Regions from separate parts of the Sporosarcina sp. YIM B06819 genome, predicted to be linked through region 2. Evidence: riboswitches for the same ligand, from Rfam matches in the RefSeq annotation. Region 2 holds a riboswitch; each other region holds the start of a gene.
What was found. Region 2 has a riboswitch for S-adenosylmethionine ahead of metH (methionine synthase). Riboswitches for the same ligand answer to the same signal wherever they lie in the genome.
Positions count from the first base shown of each region.

Region 1 (4,774 bases), on a different contig from region 2:
TATGATGTTCATACGCATTATGGACGATGGCCACGACAGCTTTCGGCTGCCCCTCCGCTTCCCATTTCCACATGGACATCATCACTCCTTATCTGTTCAATCAATTTCGCCTTGGCATAATTGCGTCCAAATTTTGAATTGTGCAAGGCATAATTGCGTCCAAATTTTGAATTGTGCAAGGCACAATTCAAAATTTGGGGCATCCGCCAGCGACTATATCTTCATTCATCGTGCGGTTGAACGCCTGATGAATGAAGATAAACTTGAAGTTTGTTAAGATAATTATACACGATACAGAGAAAAGAGGAGAATACATTGATCTACCCATTTAAAGATAAAGCACCGGTGATTGATCCATCCGTTTTCATCGCAGACTATACAACCATTACAGGTGATGTCACGATTGGACCTGAGTCGACAATCTGGTTCAATACCGTCATTCGCGGCGACGTTTCACCCACCATTATCGGACGTAAAGTAAACATTCAAGATCTATGTTGTCTTCACCAAAGCCCACAGTTCCCACTCATTTTAGAGGACGAAGTGACAATTGGTCATCAGGTCACGCTACATAGCTGTACAGTAAAAAAAGGTGCACTCGTTGGCATGGGTTCTATCGTTTTAGATGGGGCTGAAATTGGAGAAGGCGCATTCATCGGGGCTGGTAGCTTAGTTCCACCAGGCAAGAAAATTCCAGCCAACTCATTAGCGTTCGGTTCCCCTGTTAAAGTTGTGCGTGAGCTGAATGATGAGGATCGCAAGGATATGGAACGCATTGTGCGTGAGTATGCTGAAAAAGGGCAGTATTATAAAGGATTGCAGAAATGACGAAAAAGCCGTCCGTGATTGGATGGCTCTTACTTTTTGATGAATAATAAAATGACTAAAGCGATTAAAACAATAAATACAACAACGCCTAGTAATAAAACCAAGCCGATAAAACTGAGTGACATCATGATTTCTCCTTTTTAGTTGAAGTTTCTTACTCTAGGCTAGCTCATTATTCAAGCTTAGGCTTAGGTTTATGCAGGATTAATAACATCACAACAATGATCCAAATCAATCCACCCAACCTACTTGATACACTTTAAGAAGTGTTCTGGATAATAGATATGACGATTTTACTGTCTGTAGCAGTAATGAACATTGAAGCAAAAACCACGGTTACCAGTAAAGTCTAAACAAGACGTATGATTTTATCCGCCTTCAGCCGCTTCTTTCACACTTTTATTCGTATTTCCTATTAATATATACGAAATATAATCAGAATAGTTTTACCTTACCATATGGGCCAGTTTTATATTAAAAAAAGCACAGCAAGCGGGTTCTACCCACTCACTGTGCTTTTTCCATGTCAATTACTGCGCCGCTTGCTCTTTCAAAGCTGCAGCTCTATCTGTTTGCTCCCATGGCAATTCGATGTCTGTACGACCAAAGTGACCATAAGCAGCTGTTTGTTTATAAATTGGACGACGTAGGTCAAGCATTTTGATGATGCCAGCTGGACGAAGATCGAATAATCCACGTACAAGCTCCACCAATTTACTTTCTGCTACTGTGCCTGTTCCGAATGTATCAATCGAAATCGATACAGGTTGTGCTACGCCGATTGCGTAAGCAAGTTGGACTTCACAACGGTCTGCAAGTCCGGCAGCAACGATATTTTTCGCCACATAACGAGCTGCATATGAAGCGGAACGGTCCACTTTTGTTGCATCTTTCCCAGAGAATGCACCGCCACCGTGACGTGCATAGCCACCGTATGTGTCCACGATAATCTTGCGGCCTGTTAGACCCGCATCACCTTGTGGTCCACCAATCACAAAACGGCCTGTTGGGTTAATAAAGTATTTCGTGTTGTTATCAATCAATTCCGCTGGTACAACCACGTCAATGACAACTTCCTTTATGTCATGTTGAATTTTCTCAAGCGTCACTTCTGGGTGATGTTGCGTTGAAATGACGATTGTATCGATTCGAACTGGATTATTCTGTTCATCATACTCAACTGTTACTTGCGTTTTCCCATCAGGGCGCAAGTAATCTAGCGTTTCCTCTTTACGCACTTGTGCAAGACGACGTGACAATTTATGTGCCAAACTGATTGGTAACGGCATCAATTCTGGTGTTTCATTACAAGCATAACCGAACATCAACCCTTGGTCACCTGCACCAATTGCTTCAAGTTCATCGTCTGTCATAGAACCTTCGCGTGCTTCAAGTGCTTGGTCAACGCCCGCAGCAATGTCAGCTGATTGTTCGTCAATCGCAGTAAGGACTGCTGATGTTTCCCAGTCAAAACCAAATTTTGCACGTGTGTAGCCAATTTCTTTCACCGTTTCACGCACTACTTTTGGAATATCCACATAAGTAGTTGTTGTGATTTCCCCTGCCACTAAGACAAGTCCAGTTGTAATTGTTGTTTCACACGCCACGCGTGCATTTGGATCTTCCATTAAAATTGCATCTAAAATAGCATCCGAAATCTGGTCACACATTTTATCTGGATGTCCCTCAGTTACTGATTCTGATGTAAATAATCGACGATTTGTCATTTTTACTTCCTCCTTATATCCTACGAGATTGATACGGTACTCATATGTCCCATGTAGAGTCCTTAAAAAAATAGACTACAAGCCATTGCGAGCTCTATACACGAGGATAAAGGGCGATATCATATAAAATCAATTACGCCTCGGCGTAATTGCGTCCAAATTTTGAATTGCGCTCACGCAATTAACTCCCTTCAAAATTTGTGACATCCGCCGGAGGCTTTATCTTTGTTCAGCAGGTATTGTATACCTGCTGAACAAAGATAAAAGCCCTTCACTCACGTATAAACTACATGAGTGAAGGGCATGATTTCGAAAGCACCTTTCACTCTTATCATACAAAATATTAATCCGTCTCCAGATAAATACCTTGCTACAGGTTTGGCACCTTCGCGCAGACAAACATGTCTTTGCAGGTTGCCGGGTTTCATAGGGCCTGACCCCTCCACCAGCTCGGGATAAGAGTATCCGTTCAACTATCCATACTACGTAAAATATCGATTTTTGTCAATTAAATTTGATTAGTGGCATATAATTAGTTGCAGTTCGTATTAGTATAGACTATTATTCTTAATGTGTTATACTAATTAAAAATGTGATGTCACCCACTGAATGGGACCACACGAAAAGGATGGTACATGACTATGATATCAGCTAAAATGAACGACAAACTTAAGGATCTCCTTTTAGGTAAAAATGTCAACTTACAGCTTTCTGTTCCACAACTAGTTGAAAAAGCAACAGCGCGCGGAGAAGCACAATTAACTGCAGATGGTGCAGTTACGGCACAAACAGGCAAGTATACAGGTCGCTCTCCGAAGGATAAATACATCGTCGAAGAAGCCTCCTCTAAAGATAAAATCGATTGGGGCAGCGTCAATCGCCCAATCTCATCAGCTATTTTCGATTCATTATATAGCAAAGTCATTAACCATTTGAAAGAACGTGATGAGCTGTTTGTCTTCAAAGGGTTTGCCGGTGCTGATCCCGCTTCACGCCTTGCTATTCAAGTCGTCAATGAATTTGCATGGCATAACCTGTTCGTTCATAACTTATTCATCCGTCCAACTCAAGAAGAATTGCAGACACATGAAGCACAATTCACAATCGTTTCAGCTCCTACCTTCAAAGCAGATCCAGCTATTGACGGCACTAATTCTGAGACATTCATCATTGTGTCAATGGAAAAACGCATTGTTTTAATAGGCGGAACTGAATACGCCGGTGAAATGAAAAAATCAATCTTCTCTATCATGAACTACCTACTTCCTGAAAACGACATTATGCCGATGCATTGCTCCGCAAACGTTGGGGAAGAAGGCGATGTTGCTTTGTTCTTTGGTCTTTCTGGCACAGGGAAAACAACGCTTTCTGCCGATGCAGATCGTAAGCTAATCGGTGACGATGAGCATGGTTGGTCTGATGATGGTGTCTTCAATATTGAAGGCGGTTGCTACGCGAAATGCATTAATTTATCACAAGAAAAAGAACCTGAAATCTTTGGTGCTATTCGTTTCGGTGCGGTTTTGGAAAATGTTGTTGTCGATCCAGATACTCGTATTCCTGATTACAATGATGGTTCATTAACTGAAAATACACGTGCAGCTTACCCAATTCAAGCCATCGATAATATCGTCGATCCTTCTGTTGCGGGTCATCCGAAAACGATTATTTTCTTAACGGCGGACGCATTCGGCGTGTTGCCTCCAATCTCAAAATTAACGAAAGAACAGGCAATGTACCACTTCCTAAGCGGCTTCACATCCAAGCTTGCAGGAACTGAGCGTGGTATTACGTCACCAGAAGCAACGTTCTCAACATGCTTCGGTTCACCGTTCCTACCATTGCATGCGACAGTCTACGCTGAAATGCTTGGCAAGAAAATCGACGAGCATGGCGCACAAGTATTCCTAGTCAACACAGGCTGGACTGGCGGCGGCTATGGTATTGGAAAACGGATGGATCTGAAACACACACGCGCAATGGTACGTGCAGCACTCGCAGGACAATTAAATGATGTTGAAACAACAACAAACGATGTATTTGGTCTAGAAATGCCTACTGCCATCGAAGGCGTTCCATCAGAAGTATTAAACCCACGCAATGCATGGGCTGACGGCACTGCTTACGATGCAAAAGCAAACGAATTAGCAGACCTATTCCGCGAAAACTTCAAGAAATTCGGTACAGTTTCTGAAGCGATTTCTCTTAAAGGCGGACCT
Region 1 covers NZ_JAWLIQ010000026.1:35,987-40,760, forward strand. Annotated here, with positions in the region: gene R2B72_RS15660 (alpha/beta hydrolase) at 1-73, opposite strand, end outside; gene R2B72_RS15665 (gamma carbonic anhydrase family protein) at 316-828, shown strand; gene metK (methionine adenosyltransferase) at 1,359-2,555, opposite strand; SAM riboswitch class I at 2,881-3,017, opposite strand; gene pckA (phosphoenolpyruvate carboxykinase (ATP)) at 3,197-4,774, shown strand, end outside.
Region 1: it holds a riboswitch for S-adenosylmethionine, as region 2 does, so the genes downstream of both, metK (methionine adenosyltransferase) here and metH (methionine synthase) in region 2, are expected to answer to the same signal.

Region 2 (4,774 bases):
GCGCCTCTTCAGCGCTAGAATTACCATCGACAGTATTGCCTCCGCGTTGAAGTGCCGCTTTGTACAATTTCAATGCTTCATTTGGAGAATTTCCATACACCGATATTTCCGGATTTGCAGCCGATACGATGAAGTAATTTTGCAAGAATCCGTTTGAATCAAGCACCGGCGTTAACCAACTTGCTTCCCCGTAAAAGTTGTACAATACTGGCATTTCACCAGACCATTTCTTTTCGATAAATTTCTTTTCAATAATCTGAAGAGCACCTTGTGAATCCATATACGCTTCTTCCAGATTGCCCGTATAATACGTTGCTTCACCTGTTCGTCCATCAGTCAAGGCATAACCAAGCATCGAATCAATACCTTCTTTCGGACTTGTGAAATCAGTGAAATAATACATATGACCGTTCTCGTCAAAAATCGGACTTACATTCGATTCGGTCCCTTCATCCGATGGTAATTTCACATCTTTTTTCCCAAATACAGAATTCCAGAATCCGTGTACGTAATTACCAAAATAACTATTCTGCAAACTAACTGCCTCAGGAGAAACGGCACCATCGATAAATGCAGGTACATCTGCAATTGCATATTGCTTTACATCACCTGACTCCGGGTCGACCACTACAATCCCTTGAACATCAAAGCCGTCACGTGCCGTAATAAAGTTCCCATATGAGCGGATATAATATGGTTTCCCCTCATCATTAATTTCTAACTGAACATCGCCATAGAAAATAAGACTCGGCATTTCCATCCGTATATGACGCTCCACTTGCTTATGGAAAAAAGACGACGGCGTATAAGCCATTTCAGCCTTCACGAATTTCGGATTGTCTGCCGAGTCAGTCGCACTCATTGTGAAGTAGCCTGGTGTCGTTTTACCAGCCCACCACTTGAAAAGACTCGAAAATTCAACAGGTGCGATGTAGACAAAATCATCGCCAACTTTTTGAATTTGTAAATTGCCGAGTTCATAATAACTTGGATTCGGAACTTGAACGAACGCCTTCTTCATCTTGTTGCGCGCAAACTTCGGCGGTACGCTTGCAGGCGTTTTGGTTTCATCAAACGCTTTGATTTCCACCTGTTGTTCCATTTCAACCGCCTTGTATTTCTGATTCGCGTTGAATAAAGGTGCACTTAAGATATATGCCCCGAAAGCGATTGCTCCCAACAATAAAACAATCTTCAATCTGCGATCCTTACTCCCTGCCACAATTGCCCCCAACAAAGTGACCACGAGTAGCGGCCCCCATAAAGACGTCCAATTACGATCCATATTCGTTACATAATAAAAGACGAAAATGATGACTGTGCATAAAATAGCAGTGCTAGTAATGGCTGCAACTCTGTTAAACGTCACCTTCACTTTTGTCTCCTTATTGTTCAACACAAACGGGACAATAATTAGGCTAGACACAACACCTGTAATAATTGAAAAGATAAGTAAATTGATCATCTAAATACACTCTTTTCTATTGCAAAGATTTTTTTACATACTCCTTATACGATTAACCTACGGAATTGTTTCACTTTTTATGTATGAAACCTAGACAAATGGCCCTGCTCCCTAGCAATTCCGCTAAACATATACACTGCCTAGAAGCTAAAAAATCGTTAGCACACTCGCTAACGATTTCTCATCAATTCTTTTCTTCATCTTTCGGAAATAAAAAATAAGAAATAATCCCACTCACAACCATCGCACCTAGCGTAATATAAATGCGCGACATAGGTGGAACATCTTGGTGACTCTTGTTTAACATCATGATACTAACCGTCCCGACAATCATCATTACGGGAATAATATATTTAAAAGCTCTCAATTCGTTCACCTTCTGTTTATCATATTATCCCTATCCTACCATAGACTTTCTTGCTTTCTACCCAGGACGGCTTGACGGAAACCATTTATAACGTTATGATGATTTCTACTATTCAACCAACTTAATATTATATTCTTATCAAGAGAAGCAGAGGGAACTGGCCCTATGAAGCTTCAGCAACCTGCCGACAAGGACTGGTGCTAATTCCAGCAGAACCCCCGTGGTTCTAAAGATGAGAAGGGACAACTACGTATATTCGTAAAGCCTTCTTTCTAGGAAGGCTTTTTTTATTTTTCAAGTAGATTTAACAAAATAATTAGTACAAAGAAAGAGAGTGATTCGTTATGTCGAAATATGTTATTGAAGAGCAGCTCCAAAAAAGAATACTCATCATGGATGGTGCGATGGGGACTATGTTGCAAAATGCTAATCTTTCTCCCGAGGATTTCGGTGGCGAAGAATATGACGGCTGTAATGAGTACTTAAATATTGTAAGGCCCGATGTCTTGGATCGCATTCACCGTGAATACTTGGAAGCTGGAGCAGATATCATTTCGACAAATACGTTTGGTGGAACGCCAATCGTTCTCGATGATTATGATTTAGGTGAACACGCACATGAAATTAATTTCCGTGCAGCACAAATTGCCAAACAATGTGCACAAGACTTTTCCACTTCTGACTGGCCTCGCTTTGTCGCAGGTGCAATGGGACCCACAACAAAAACATTATCCGTCACAGGGGGGGCTACATTTGACGGCTTAACACATGACTTTTACATACAAGCCAAAGCGTTGATCGAAGGGGGCTGCGATCTGATACTGATGGAAACAAGCCAAGACATGTTGAATGTCAAAGCGGGTACTCTCGGCATCAAGCGCGCATTTGAGGAAACAGGAATCGAATTGCCTGTGATGATTTCTGGAACCATTGAACCGATGGGGACGACGCTTGCAGGGCAAAGCATCGAATCATTTTACATTTCTATAGAACATATCAAGCCACTTTCCGTTGGCCTAAACTGTGCAACAGGACCTGAGTTCATGACGGATCATCTGCGTTCGCTGTCAGAGTTAGCAACGAGCTATGTCAGCTGTTATCCGAATGCTGGACTGCCAGACGAAGAAGGTCATTACCACGAATCACCTGAATCACTTTCTAAAAAACTACAAGGTTTTGCTGATAAAGGTTGGTTGAATATCGTAGGGGGTTGTTGTGGAACTACACCAGAACATATCCGCGCGATTCGTGAAGCAGTGGCTGATAAAAAACCTCGACAAGGTTCAGAAACTGTTCATGGTCATGCTGTGTCAGGTATTGAGCCTCTGCTTTATGATGACTCTATGCGCCCACTATTAATCGGCGAGCGGACAAACGTTATCGGTTCTCGGAAATTCAAACAGCTGATTGTTGATGGCAAATTTGAAGAAGCATCCGAAATTGCGCGTGCCCAAGTAAAAGGCGGCGCACATGTTATCGATATTTGTTTAGCAAATCCAGACCGTGATGAGCTAGAAGATATCACGAAGTTCATGCAAGAAGTCGTCAAAAAAGTAAAAGTGCCGCTCGTCATTGATTCCACAGACGAAAAAGTGATTGAAGAGGCTTTGAAATATTCACAAGGGAAAGTCATCATTAACTCCATCAATTTAGAGGATGGCGAGGACCGCTATGATGCTGTCTTGCCGCTTGTCAAAAAGTACGGGGCTGCCGTCGTTGTCGGGACAATCGACGAACCAGGAATGGCGGTTACGCGTGAACGCAAACTTGAAGTAGCCCAACGTTCTTACGATCTCCTCGTCAATAAATGGGGACTAGCACCGGAAGATATTATTTTCGATCCACTCGTCTTCCCAGTAGGTACAGGTGATGAACAATATATCGGCTCTGCCGTGGAAACCATTGAAGGCATTCGCCTCATTAAAGAAAAAATGCCACGTGCATTGACCATTCTTGGTGTCAGTAACGTGTCATTCGGTCTTCCTCCAGTTGGTCGTGAAGTGTTGAATGCTGTGTATTTATATCACTGTACACAGGCAGGTCTTGACTATGCGATTGTCAATACGGAGAAACTAGAGCGCTATGCTTCTATCCCTGAAGCAGAAATCAACATGGCCAATGATTTACTGTTCAATACAACCGATGAAACGCTTGCAGAATTCACGAACTTTTATCGCGGCAAGAAGAAAGAGAAAACGGAAGATGATATTCCGAAAACCGTTCCAGAGCGCCTTAGCTATTATATAATCGAGGGAACGAAAGAGGGCCTGATTCCTGACTTGGAAGCTGCTCTTAAGATGTATGATACTCCCCTCGATATCATTAACGGACCTTTGATGGATGGAATGGCTGAGGTTGGACGTTTATTCAACACGAACAAACTGATTGTGGCGGAAGTACTGCAAAGTGCTGGAGTGATGAAAGCATCCGTAGCATTTCTTGAGCAATTTATGGACAAAGCCGAGGGTGACACAGGCAAAGGGAAAATCGTTTTGGCAACTGTTAAAGGTGATGTCCATGATATCGGGAAAAACCTGGTGGAAATCATCTTAAGCAATAACGGCTTCACAGTCATCGATATCGGTATTAAGGTGACTCCTTCAACACTGATTGAAGTTATTCGCAAAGAAAAGCCCGATATTATCGGATTATCTGGACTACTCGTTAAATCTGCACAACAAATGGTTATCACCGCTCAAGATTTTAAAGCAGCAGGCATTGATTTGCCGATCATGGTTGGTGGGGCAGCACTTACTCGTCGATTTACGGACACAAAAATTGCCGCAGAATATGACGGTCCAGTGCTATATGCCAAAGATGCGATGTTTGGACTTGAACTGGCTAATCGACTTCAGGATAAAGATGAAAAAGCTGCATTGCTCATTGAATTGGATGAACAACGAGCAAAGCGCGCGGAAAACGATGCCATTAAAGCAGCGAAA
Region 2 covers NZ_JAWLIQ010000011.1:98,275-103,048, forward strand. Annotated here, with positions in the region: gene R2B72_RS09190 (hypothetical protein) at 1-1,465, opposite strand, end outside; gene R2B72_RS09195 (histidine kinase) at 1,650-1,832, opposite strand; SAM riboswitch class I at 1,965-2,071, shown strand; gene metH (methionine synthase) at 2,177-4,774, shown strand, end outside.

Region 3 (4,774 bases), on a different contig from region 2:
ACCTATTTGGATAAACATGCATTAGTAGAGGAAGTGTTTTACCCTGGTTTAGCCAGTCATCCAGGTCACGCGATCCACGCCAAACAATCAACAAGTGCAGGTGCTGTATTGTCATTCCGTTTGCCGAGCAGAGAGACAGCAAAAGCGTTTGTTGAAAACGTCAAAATCCCTGTTTTCGCGGTTAGTCTAGGTGGAGTTGAATCGATTCTATCCTATCCAGCACAAATGTCTCACGCTGCTATGCCAAAAGCTGAACGGGAAAAACGTGGTATTACAGATGGTCTACTACGCTTTTCAGTTGGCCTTGAGCATGTCGATGATTTGATAGCTGATTTTGATCAAGCCTTACAAGTTGCGGAGAAATTAGCAACGGCTAAGAGTCCATTGTAAACACATAAACCCCCTTGTAAATGGACCATCCATTTACAAGGGGGTTTGTAATTGGCACAGCTACATTTATGACCGCCATAGCCGATTTACCTGATTATGCGTGAACACCAGCGCTCACTTTTTCATTGATATATTCTGTCAAATCGACCGTCATATCATAGCGCATAAACGGTGTGATTAAGTATATGCCATGGAAATGCTCTAACGCCACGTCAATCAATTCTTTTGCAACCGCTATGCCTTCTCGCGTCGATTGCTCTCGGTCTCCTGCAAATAGCCCCATCCTTGCGCGAACTTCATCTGTCAGCTTGATGCCCGGCACTTCATTGTGAAGAAACTCTGCATTTTGCGACGATGTCAACGGCATAATACCGATATAAATCGGTGCTTGAATATGCTTTGTTGCCTCGTATAATTCAATAATCTTCTCTGGGCTATAAATCGGCTGTGTGATGAAATAATCCGCACCCGCTTCGATTTTTTTCTCCATTCTTTGTACAGCACGGTCGATATGACGCACGTTCGGGTTAAACGCCGCCGCCACTGTAAAGGATGTTTTCTGCTGCAACGACTTACCAGACCAAGAAATTCCTTCATTGAACTGTTTTATCATTGTTATTAGTTCAAAAGAAGTCATATCGAAAACGGACGTTGCGCCAGGGAAATCACCAATTTTCGTTGGGTCTCCTGTAATCGCCAGTAATTCTGTAATGCCCATTGTGTGCAAGCCCATAAGATGCGACTGCAAGCCAATGAGGTTTCGATCGCGGCATGTGATATGGACAAGCGGTGTTGCACCAATTCTTTGTTTAACCAATGACCCCATTGATGCATTACAAATTCTCGGTGATGCCAGGGAATTATCGGCCAATGTAATAGCGTCCACACCTGCGTCATGTAAGGCCTGGGCTCCTTCAAAAAACGTAGCCGTGTTTAAATGCTTAGGCGCATCTAGTTCAACAATAATCGAATGTCTCTTTTTCACCGTTTCAAGCAAGGTCGGTTTATCAAGATTCTTCGACTCGGTAACATTCACTTTCGCCGCGTGCGCTTTCACTTGCTTGTCTTGTACATGCACCCGATTCGTTAGCCCCTCAACCAATGCACGGATATGCGCCGGCGTCGTACCACAGCATCCCCCTAGCAAGCCGACACCCTCCTTACGGAAATTAAGCGCCAGTTTACCAAAATAATCGGGTTCATTTTCATACGTCAATTTGCCATCTGTATAGCTCGGGAAGCTAGCATTTGGGTAGACAGCAAGTAAGGCTTTCTTCGTCAAAGGAACTTCCTCTAAAGCTTTTAACATATGGTAAGGCCCTAATCCACAGTTGACTCCAACCACATCAGCACCTAAAGCTTCCAGCTGCTGCAGAGCATCCGCAAGTGCTAAACCATTTTGTAATACCCCTGCTTCATGCATAGACACATTAGTAATAATTGGTATATCCGTCGCTTGACGTGCAATGTTGAGTACAGTCGTTAATTCATCAAAATCGTAATAGGTTTCTAACAAAATACCGTCTACACCTTCAATAAGTAGACATTGAAGTTGCTGCTTAAAGCTCTGTTCTATTTCTTCCTTCGTGCCAATCGATGCTTTGGAACCATGAATGCCACCAATCGTTCCGAGAATAAACGTATGTTTACCAGCAGCTTTTTTGGCAATATCAACGGCTGCCTTATTGATCTTTTCCACACTATCCTCTAGTCCATAACGTGCTAATTTGATATAGTTGGCCCCATATGTATTGGTTTGAATCACATCGGCCCCCGCCTCAATATAGGCTTGGTGAATATGAAGCACTTGTTCAGGATGCGTCAAATTTAGCTCCTCAAAACAACGGTCTACTCCATTCGTATAAAGCAATGTCCCCATCGCCCCATCGCCAATTAAAATACGTTCCTTCATCGTCTCTAGTAAATTTGCCAATTGTCTATCCCCTCTCTATGTCCACTGATTCATAAAATTGAAACAAAAAAGAGCCTCTCCTTTGTGTTGATAAAGGAAATAGACTCCGCATTTGACTAAGTCTCTTCCTCATCTATCAAGCCGATTTCTCGACCTGCTGGAATTAGCACCGTACCAATTATGGCGGTTGCTGAGGTGTCAACGGGCCAGTCCCTATACCTCTCTAGATAAGAAAAACTATTCAATTGTGTCTGGGTTTTGAATTGATTTAAATTTCTATCATTTATAACCTTACGCTATTCTCCGAAAATTAGCAATACCTTTTTGGGAAGAGGTGAATAATCAGCATTACCCACCAATGTGTTAAGACTGGCAATCGATTTATAATCAAAAGGTGGATGCACGATAGACAATGCAATAACATATACATACAAGGAACGACTAAAGATGAGCAGGAATAGCTTAGATTTCAATTGGCAAAGACCAATTGTACCCAAAAGTATAGCAATGTTAACGTTACGATTGTTGTTATCGGTATGACGATTAACGATACGCTCATATAATCTTTCCAAGAAACTTTTATCTTATTTCGTCTCAGGATACTCATCCAAATTAGTGAAGCAAGGGTACCAATCGGTAACAATAATGATCCCATGTCACTGCCTATAATATTCGCAAGATAGATAGTCTTTAATGTGATTGGATCTAGCCCCATTTCAGTTAAAGTAATCGTCCCAATCATTAAAGCCGGGTGATTATTAAAGATGTTCGCCAGTATTGAAACTAACCCGCCCATGATAAAACTTGCTTGAAAAAGTCCCTGCGTTACAATTGGTTCGCACCATCGCACGAGCAATGCTGTTAGTCCTACATTGTGCAAGCCGTAAATGATTACATACATAGAGAAGGCAAAAATAAGAATGTGCCAAGGCGTCTTCTTCAAAAGATCCACCGGGTTCGTGCGCAAATGATACCATCTCCAACATAACAGAACAACTGAGCCAAGTACTGCTACAAGTTCAATGGGAACATTGATAAAAGAGGCAACGAAAAGGAGACAACGCATGACAAAGACAAACAGTAAAATCTTCATCATAAATCTTGTGCGTTTTTGTTTTGTTTCAACAGAAATCTTTGTTTTTAATGGGTGGAAATTTTTATTGAAAAAGATTTCTTCGATATCATTTGCGGAACTAGGTAATGTTTTGGGTAGCTTATTTTTTACTACCACATACATCAAGCCTGACATAAACAACAAGCCTATCGTTGCCGGAACAAACATCATAGCTGTATGCATCCAAAGAGACATATGCACGATTTCCAGGGCAATTAAGTTCACGATATTACTTACACCAATCGGTGCGCTTGAAGCTGTGGCAATGAGAGCGCCACTTAACAGATAAGGTATTTGTTGGTGTGGTTTTAGTCGGAGGTTTTTAAGTAGTAAAATTAAAATTGGTGTCGTTATTAAAATACTCCCATCGTTATTAAATAAAAGTGTCATCAAAAAGCACAGCAACTGGATATTCCAATAGAGACGGTGACCTGAACCCTTCGAGAAATGGGCTAGCTTTGCAGCTGCCCAATGGAAAAAACCGAAACTTTCCAATATAACAGCCATAACAATAGTTGCAATAATCGTAATGGATGCTCCACCAATTTTACTGATGATGTCCATGATATCTGCGTGTGATACAATGCCCGTTAAAAGAATGATCCCTGCGCCAATCGACGCTGGCCAAGCCTCATTCATCCCTTTAGGTCTCCAAAAAATGACTAACATAGTCACTATGAAAACCAAACCGGTAATAGCAATTTGAACACTCATACATATACATATCCTTTCTTTTTTTTGACCGTTTCCTTGACCTGCTTATCCTTTCTTTTTTATTGTTTGTCCGTTTCCTTTTATGTATATTCACCACGTTGATACCACGACGGGATGTATGTCCACCTGTTTTAAAATGTATATTTGGCCTGGGCAAAAAATGGACAACTATGTCGAAAACTTGTCCACAAAAAAATAGGCTGTCGATGGTTTATCGTCAGCCTGAAACAGGTTCTTTCCATCATTAAAATTGCATAGTTGCAACTGATTCACACCACATGTAACGTCTTAATATGGCCCAAGTTCACATAACTAGAATCCGCTCTTGCTGTTTGAATTTCAGCAATTTGTTGCTCGACATTTGTTATTTTCCCTATATGGCTCTTAGGTCCTCCTATGTTCAACACAACAATTTCATTTTTAAACTGTTCAACTTGGACTTCAAAAGTACTTGCTAGCGTCTCATTATTAGGCTGCACTGGGAGATTCAAACCGTAAGCTAGCTCATTTTGAGCATAAGGAATTAGCCATTTTACATGACTCAAAGAAATGTACATCGTTTTATAAACGGGCGATTGAAATTCAAAATAGTTATCCTTGATACTCGTGATATAGCCATGCAAGGCTTCGTTGCCTGTTACATA
Region 3 covers NZ_JAWLIQ010000036.1:2,816-7,589, reverse strand. Annotated here, with positions in the region: gene metC (cystathionine beta-lyase) at 1-390, shown strand, start outside; gene R2B72_RS17485 (bifunctional homocysteine S-methyltransferase/methylenetetrahydrofolate reductase) at 485-2,323, opposite strand; SAM riboswitch class I at 2,429-2,536, opposite strand; gene R2B72_RS17480 (arsenic transporter) at 2,772-4,130, opposite strand; gene R2B72_RS17475 (DUF2642 domain-containing protein) at 4,400-4,774, opposite strand, start outside.
Region 3: it holds a riboswitch for S-adenosylmethionine, as region 2 does, so the genes downstream of both, R2B72_RS17485 (bifunctional homocysteine S-methyltransferase/methylenetetrahydrofolate reductase) here and metH (methionine synthase) in region 2, are expected to answer to the same signal.